Regions from separate parts of the Rhizobium sp. 01T444 genome, predicted to be linked through region 1. Evidence: predicted binding sites of a transcription regulator. Region 1 holds the regulator's gene; the other holds the start of a gene.
What was found. Region 1 encodes PhoB, which activates phosphate uptake and scavenging genes when phosphate is short. Its sites were predicted from a motif close to TGTCATNNANCTGTCAT; they were not measured.

Region 1 (4,193 bases):
TTTCGCACTGCAATGTCAACAAAACTGAGGATTTAGCACATGCGTCAAGCCTCAAATCAGACTTGCAGGTCTATCAACAGCTAATGTTGCAGAAATGACTCTCCGGGGAAGCAAGTTGGGGAAAACCCCGAATTCGGATTCATCGGATTCACGCGACTCTTGTCACAGAGTCAGGCTCACACTAGGTTAAAGTTCAATTACTAGACTGCATGCGGCGGAACTAGTCACCAAAATTGATCAGGCGTTTCTTGCTTCGGAGACTTCCGAGGCAACGGTGAGGGATTCTGCCATCACCAACGCGAAAGGTGGAGACAGGGCAATGAACTGGACAGACGAGCGTGTCGAGAAGCTCAAGAAGCTTTGGTCAGAGGGGCTGAGCGCCAGCCAGATCGCTGCGCAGCTTGGCGGAGTGAGTAGAAACGCTGTTATCGGCAAGGTTCACCGGCTCAGTCTTCCCGGCCGCGCCAAGGCCGGCGGCACGGCAACCGCTGCGCGCGCAACGAAGCGCAATACGTCGGCTCCGCGCGCCCCGAACTATGCGTCTCGCATCACCACCCGCACCGTTACCCGCCAGCAGGGCGCAACGATGCTGAAGGAAGAGATCGAGATCGAAACGGTCGAGGAAATGGAATACGTGCCGGCCAAGAATGTGGTCGTGCCGATTTCACGCCGCCTTGGCCTGACGGAACTGACGGAGCGCACCTGCAAGTGGCCGGTCGGCGATCCGCTGAAGGACGACTTCTACTTCTGCGGCTGCGACTCCCCGGATTCCTCGCCCTATTGCAACTATCACCAGCGCCTCGCCTACCAGCCGGTCAGCGAACGCCGCAAGGCTGTCCGGGTCGCCTGACCCGCGATCTTCCAACAGACGCAACGTGCCATCACCCCTCCTCGCCTATGCGCGGAGGGGTGATTTTTTTAGCCGGCACAGGAGGACTGGAAAACCGCTCCTGACCACGACTATCTGCCGGAGGCCGATCTCTGCCGGTCGTTCACCATGCCTGACAATGCGAAGTTACGTGGCCAACACCACCGATGTGTTTCAGCCCCAGGCTGGCATGGAACGGTGGTCATGGCGCTGTAACGCGATTTTCTGATGCAGATGCGGTATTCTCGTGGAGTAGCACGGCGCAAACAGTCGGTCAGGGGTGCCAATGGAGATCGATCCAAAGCGGATGACAATGGGGTTCGTCGGGACGGGCACGATTACCGAGGCCGTCGTCACCGGATTGGGCAAGACAGCGTTTCGCGACACACCGATCGTGCTGTCACCGCGCAGCGCAAGCGTCGCCGCCCGCCTTGCGGCGGCAAACCGGAATGTGTCGATCGCTTTGGGGAACCAGGATGTTCTCGACCGATCCGATCTCGTATTTGTGGCGGTGAGGCCGCAAATTGCCGAGGAGGTCATCCGCTCGCTCCGATTTCGGCCGGGCCACCATGTCATCAGCTTCGTCGCGGCCACGCCAATGGATCAACTGCTGGCGTGGATCGATCAGCCAGTTCGCCTGAGCCTGGCAATTCCACTTCCGTTCATCGCAGATCTTCAGGGCGCGACTGCGATCTACCCGCCCGACGAGGTTTCCCACGCCCTCTTTTCGGCGCTCGGAACGGCGATCCAGGTTGAAAACAGACCTGAGTTCGAACTTCTCGCGGTGGCGAGCTGCCTGATGGCCACCTATTTCGGCATCCTGGACGCGACGTCGACCTGGCTGCAGAGCCAAGGGCTTTCGAGAACGGCTGGCGACGCCTACCTCCGTCAATTGTTTTCCGGCCTCGCCCATGCTGCCCGTTCGAAACCTGTCGCGAGTTTTGATGAACTCATCGGCGAGCATTCGACCAAGGGCGGATTGAATGAACAGGTGCTCGAAGACTTTCGCGATTTCGGTGGCGCTGTGGCTCTGCAAAAGGCTCTTGATCGAGTTCTTGCACGCATTCGTCTGTAGAAAGCAAACCCTCTTGAAGTTCGCTTTCGGCGCCTAGTGTCGGCTTCCAGAAGAAGCTGTGCTTCGCCGAGACAGGTCGCTTCAAGCTCGACGGACAGGGCGGGCCTACCCATCGCTGTTTCTTCAGAAGGACACCAGATAAGCAAACGGGCCGCCCGGCAAGCGAGCGACCCGTCTGGACCTCCGATCACTCGGATCAGGCTTCCATGGAATATCCCGCGCCGCGGACGGTGCGGATGACATCCTGCATGTTGGAGAAGTTCAGCGCCTTACGCAGGCGCCCGACATGGACGTCGACGGTACGTTCGTCCACGTAGATATCGTGGCCCCAGACGCCATCCAGAAGCTGCGAGCGGGAGAAGACCCTGCCCGGCGACGACATCAGGAATTCGAGCAGGCGGAATTCGGTCGGGCCGAGGCGCACTTCGCGGCTCTTGCGATGAACGCGATGGGTTTCGCGATCGAGCTCGATATCACCACACTTCAGAACGGTGGAGAGAACCTCCGGACGGGCGCGTCGCAGCATCGCCTTGACGCGGGCAACGAGTTCCGGCGTGGAGAAGGGCTTGACGACATAGTCGTCCGCGCCGGTCGAGAGACCGCGAACGCGTTCGCTCTCTTCGCCGCGTGCCGTCAGCATGATGATCGGCAGGCGCTCGGTCTCCGGCCGCATGCGCAGCCGGCGGCAGAGTTCGATGCCGGAAACGCCCGGCAGCATCCAGTCAAGGATGAGCAGGTCCGGCGTGCGCTCCTGAAGCCGGATTTCGGCCTCGTCGCCACGGAGGATCGTATCCACCTCGAAACCTTCAGCCTCGAGGTTGTAGCGGAGAAGCACACTCAGCGCCTCTTCATCTTCAACAACTGCAACTCTTGGGATCATGCGTGTCAGTCTCCTAATGCATGATCCTTAAACCGGGGGTGATTTAAGCAACGGACCATGCAGAAACTTGGAATTGGCTGCGACCTTTGCGCGCCCCAGCGCAGGGCGCGCACGCAATTGGCAGGTCCGGATTACTCCGTCACCGCACCGACGGTATTGGAGCTGTCGTCCTTCGGACGCTCACCCTCCGGCTGGGCGCCGGTTGCCATGTAATAGATCGTCTCAGCGATGTTGGTCGCATGATCGCCGATGCGCTCGATGTTCTTGGCGCAGAAGAGAAGATGCGTGCAGCTCGTGATGTTGCGCGGATCTTCCATCATGTAGGTGAGGAGTTCGCGGAACAGCGAGGTGTACATCGCGTCGATCTCGTCGTCGCGCTCGCGGATGGACTTGGCCTTGTCCGCAGAACGCGTCGTATAGACGTCGAGCACTTCCTTGAGCTGGACGAGCGCCAGTTCGGAGAGATGCTCGAGACCGCGGGCGAGCTTGCGCGGAACGCCGGTGCTCTGGACGGCGATGACGCGCTTTGCGGTGTTCTTGCCGAGGTCGCCGACACGCTCGAGGTCGGCGGCGATGCGGATCGAACCCATGATCTCGCGAAGGTCGGAGGCCATCGGCTGGCGACGGGCGATCGTGACGATCGCCTTGTCGTTGATTTCGCGTTCCGCGTGATCAAGGATCACGTCGTCGGAAATGACCTTCTGGGCGAGCGCAGTGTCGCCGTTGACCAGCGCACGGACGGCCTCGCCGACCATCTGTTCGGCAAGACCACCCATCTCGGAAATGCGCCGGGACAGGAATTTCAGATCGTCATCGTAAGCGGAAAAAATATGTGTCGATGCCATGGGGCTTTGTCCTCGAAAATCGGGAAGGCTTCACATCGCCAAAATCAGCCGAACCGGCCCATGATATAGTCCTGGGTGCGCGGATCGTCGGGATTGGTGAACATCTTGTCGGTGTCGTTTTCCTCGACCAGGTTGCCGAGGTGGAACATGGCCGTACGCTGTGATACGCGCGCGGCCTGCTGCATGGAATGCGTCACGATGACGATGGTGTAGTTTTCACGCAGCTCATGGATCAGCTCTTCGACCTTGGCAGTCGCGATCGGGTCGAGCGCCGAGCAGGGCTCGTCCATCAGGATGACTTCCGGGCTGACGGCAACGGCGCGTGCGATGCACAGACGCTGCTGCTGACCGCCGGAAAGGCCGGTGCCGGATTCATGCACGCGATCCTTGACCTCATTCCAGAGGCCGGCGCGCTGCAGGCTCGTCTCGACGATCTGGTCCAGGTCGGCCTTGGATTTGGCGAGGCCGTGGATGCGCGGTCCGTAGGAGACGTTTTCATAGATTGTTTTCGGGAACGGATTCGGC
Region 2 (4,193 bases), on a different contig from region 1:
GATATTGCCGGAGTGCGATTTGCCGCGCACGATGTTCGGCGCGCCTATCAGAACGCTCATGCCGTTTTCATGCGACAGCCGGGCTGCGTCTATGCTGGTCGGGAATTCGGCCAGGCGAACGCCGTTTTCAATCGCCTCGTCGACATGGGAAGATGTGGCGTCGTCATGGCTCGCAACTGTGATGCCGCGTTCGGCGCAGACCTTGGAGATCGCGTCGCGATTTGGTGTCGAATTGCGATCGGACTCGGCGATGCGTCTGGCGCAGAAGCGGGCAAACTCCTCATCTGAAAGACCGCGCTTCTTCTGATAGTAAAAAATGTACTGGTCCATTGTCTGGAACTGGCGCTGGCCGGGCGCATGGTCCATCAGCGAGACGAGACGAACATAAGGGTCGTTTTCGAAATCGGCGAAGTGCTGCAGCACGTTGTCGGCCGAAACTTCGCAACGCAGATGGATGAGATGCTCGGCGCGCAGGCGCCCTTCCTTTTCGGCGGACTGAATGGCATCGGCCATCTCGCGCATTTCGCCGTGCTCGAAACCGCCGTCTTCGTCAGCACCCATGCGCAGGCAGTCGAAGACCGTGGTGATGCCCGAGGTGACGATCTGCGCGTCATGGGCCTGGATGGCCGCCGTCTTGTTCCAGCGGATGCCCGGACGCGGCGAATAGTGGCCTTCCAGATGGTCCGTGTGCAGCTCGACGAGGCCGGGGATGATGTAGTCGCCCTCAAAGTCTTCGCCGGCTACCGAATTGCCCTCCGAAATATCGGCGATCTTGCCGTCACGGATGAGAATGGAGCCCGAAAGAATATCGTCCTCGAGAACGATACGGGCGTTTGAGAGAACGGTTTCTTTGCTCATGTCAGAAAATCTTTCAGCTTTTGGCGCCAGCAAGAGGCAGCCACGTGTGGACTTTGAAAGGCGCGCCGCGCGCCTCCTCGCTAAAGACGGCAAGGCCGGAAATGCGAAGCGGCCTGCCGGTAAAAGCTGCGAAACGCTCCGTCAGGATCGCCCTCATCACTTCCGCGCGCTCTTCCGGCACCTGGCCGGTTAACGTCATGTGGAAGCCGAAGTCATCCATGACATATGGATAGCCCCAGCGCATGAGATTATTGCGCTGGCTCTCAGAGAGCCTTTCCGGTTTGCGCCTGATAATATCGGCCTCGGAGAGTGCCGCCCGGAACGGCTCGAAAGACTTTACCACCTTTGCCGCGAAATCCTGAAGTGGTTGGTGCAGCGAACCCGGCACAAGCGCGAAGAAGCGACCAAGCTGGCCGAGCACAAGCTCCGGGATTTCAAAGGCCGGCGTGTTGGCGGCGAAATCTTCGACGACCGCCATCAGGTCCTTTTCGGTCACGGAGGAGGCAAGCTCGAAGGGCGCCTTGATCGTCGCATGGAAGCCATAGCGGCGCGGATCGGCCGTCAGTTCGAATTGTTCGCCAGCCGGCAATGTCTCGTATTCGGGTGCAGGATAGGTCTCGCCGGTAAAGGCATCGCGGCCGAGCCAGACGGAGGCCGCATCCGTCAGAGGATCATCCTTGGACGGCGAAAAATAGAGAGCGTAGCGCAAGGCTTTTATCCTGGAGATCGTCCGAACGGGGAGGGCAATGTGCAGTGATTTGGCGGCGAACCGCAAGCACGCTCCGGCTAAAAGATTTCCATGACAGAATGATGATGACGGCAGGGCCGTCATCATCTTTTACTTGGGCTCAGTGACCGGCCTGGGTGCCCATCAGGCGATGGCGCAGCGCGTTCGATGCGGCGTCGAACAGGAAGACGACGATCAGGATCAGGATGACCATGTAGGCGACGTTTTCCCAGTTGGAATTGGTGCGCATGGCCTCCCAGAGCTTGAGACCGATACCGCCGGCGCCGACCGCACCGATGATCGTCGCGCCGCGCACGTTTGATTCCCACTGGTAGAGCGTCTGGCTGACGATAACAGGAACGATCTGCGGCATGATGCCGTACCGATGAACGAGCACGGTCGAGGCGCCTGTCGATTTCACGCCTTCACGCGGCTTGTTGTCGATGTTCTCAAGGCCTTCCGAATAGAGCTTTCCGAGCGTGCCGGTCTCCGTGAGGAAGATGGCGCCGGAACCGGCAAGCGGACCCGGACCGAAGGCGCGCGTCAGGAAGAGGGCCCAGATCAGCATGTCAACCGAGCGCAGGAAATCAAAGGAGCGTTTCAGAGCCTGATTGAGGAACCTGTTCGGCGTGATGTTACGCGCCGCCATGAAGGCGAGCGGGAAGGCCGCGAGCGAGCCGAGCAGCGTGCCGAGGAAGGCCATCACAATGGTCTGGAAGAGCTTGGTCCAGACGTCGCCATGCTGCCATTCGCTGTTGTTCCAGATGCTATCGAAGGCGAGTGACAGGTTCGACTGGTCGGGATGGATGCGCGGGCCGGAAACGATGAGGCTGATGACTTCGCTTGCCGGCTTGTCGAAAAAGGGCGACTGCGTGTCGAAGACAAAGTTCGCCCAGCCGATGAAGCGCTTGCGCACCTTCACGCGATCGACCGAGATGCTGACATCGCCGGCAAAGCCAAGATTGGCGAGCACGTTATCGTCATAGACCGTCATCCAGTTCGGAACCGGACCTACAACCTTCGGCGCGCCACTGGTAACGTCGACCGGCACCGTGACGCCATGGGCTGTGATCACCGTCTGGCTCTTGCTGACGGTCACCGTGCGGCCGCTGCCGCTGACGAGAACCGTGATGCTGCCATCGGCATTGGCCTTCACCCAGTCCGGATGCGGATCGTCGCCAAGCGGCGAAAAGCGCGGGTAACGTGTCTGGATGGTGCCATCATCCTCGAGACGGAATTCCGGCTGCACATCGTAGCTGATCCACTGACTCATATAGATGCCGAAGCGTTCCCAATGGGCTTCGGCGATGACTTTCGGCAGGTCGAAGAACCAGACGGCGTAGCTGCCGTAGAGGATCGTCGCGAGAACGATCAGCAGGCCACCGAAACGCTGGCGAAAGGACCGGTGGAAATATTCCGGGTAGCGCGTTTCGATCTCATGCATGCGGTTTGCGTCGATTACCGTCATGGCGGCCTCAATGTTGCAGGAGGAAGGCGTGTTCGCCGACGAGCCGGCGGCGCAGCCAGGCGGAGAACTGGTCGACCGCGACGATCGTCACGAAGAGCAACAGCACCAGCGCCACGGTCTTGGCGCCGAAGCCGCGGGAAATGGAGAGCTTGAGCTCTTCACCGATACCGCCGCCGCCGACGGCGCCGATGATGGTGGATGCGCGCACGTTGATCTCAAGGCGCAGCAGCGCYTAGGACGCATAGTTCGGCATGACCTGCGGCAGCGCGGCGAAACGCACGCGCTCTATCCAGTTCGCGCCGACGGCCCTCATGCCTTCGTCCGGTTTCATGTCGATATTCTCGGCGACTTCGTAGAAGAGCTTGCCGAGTGCGCCGATCGTATGGAGCGTGATCGCGATGATGGCGGCTACCGGACCGATCGACAGGATTGCCGAAAACAGGCCGGCAATGACGATCTCGGGAAAAGCGCGCAGAAATTCCATGAGGCGCTTGGTAAAGATGCGCAGCGGCCAGTTCTTCGTCAGATTGCGCGCTGCAAAGAAGCTGAGCGGAACCGCGAAGATGAAGGCGATGATGGTCGAGACGAGCGCGATATTGATCGTGATGATCATCAGCTCGAAATATTCGGGAATATAGAAATCACCCCAGACGTAGACGCGGCCCTTGAAGAAGTTGAATTCTTCGCCGCCCTTGTCGTTCGGGCTCGCTATGTCGAAAAGCGCGCGCCAGACGTCGGCCCAGTCCTTCGGGATCAGCCAACTCAGGAAGTCGAAAAGGTGCGGAAGGCGGTCGAAGAAGTGACCGGCATTGCTTTCGTCGGCAAAACGCACGGAGCTTACGAAGGCCGCGAACAGGATGACCAGACCGAGGATGGTGTAGAAGCGCCGCCTGGCGATCATCTTGTCCCAAGCGGTGGCGATATCCTTCGTGCTCTGCATCGGCACATGCGGTTGTGTATCGGCAATAGTCATGAGCGCCTCGCCTGGTCACAAGAAAAAGGGCGGCCGTTGCCGGCCGCCCCGTATACGAATGGCGCAATTAGCCGCCGATGGCAGCCTTACGAACTTCTACAACGGCGTRGTAGAAGTCGTGCTTGACCGGGGAGTAGCCCTTGTAGTCGCCGCCTTCGATAGCTGCG

Region 2: the regulator PhoB is predicted to act here: its motif matches at 1,658-1,674, upstream of AC1DTN_RS15855 (DUF1045 domain-containing protein).

What each region holds. Positions count from the first base shown of each region.
Region 1 is NZ_JBFTPD010000001.1:294,984-299,176, forward strand. It holds gene AC1DTN_RS01415 (GcrA family cell cycle regulator) at 320-850, shown strand; gene AC1DTN_RS01420 (pyrroline-5-carboxylate reductase) at 1,182-1,943, shown strand; gene phoB (phosphate regulon transcriptional regulator PhoB) at 2,140-2,823, opposite strand; gene phoU (phosphate signaling complex protein PhoU) at 2,955-3,668, opposite strand; gene pstB (phosphate ABC transporter ATP-binding protein PstB) at 3,713-4,193, opposite strand, start outside.
Region 2 is NZ_JBFTPD010000010.1:71,529-75,721, reverse strand. It holds gene AC1DTN_RS15860 (alpha-D-ribose 1-methylphosphonate 5-triphosphate diphosphatase) at 1-858, opposite strand, end outside; gene AC1DTN_RS15855 (DUF1045 domain-containing protein) at 872-1,567, opposite strand; gene phnE (phosphonate ABC transporter, permease protein PhnE) at 1,707-3,053, opposite strand; gene phnE (phosphonate ABC transporter, permease protein PhnE) at 3,061-4,026, opposite strand; gene phnD (phosphonate ABC transporter substrate-binding protein) at 4,094-4,193, opposite strand, start outside.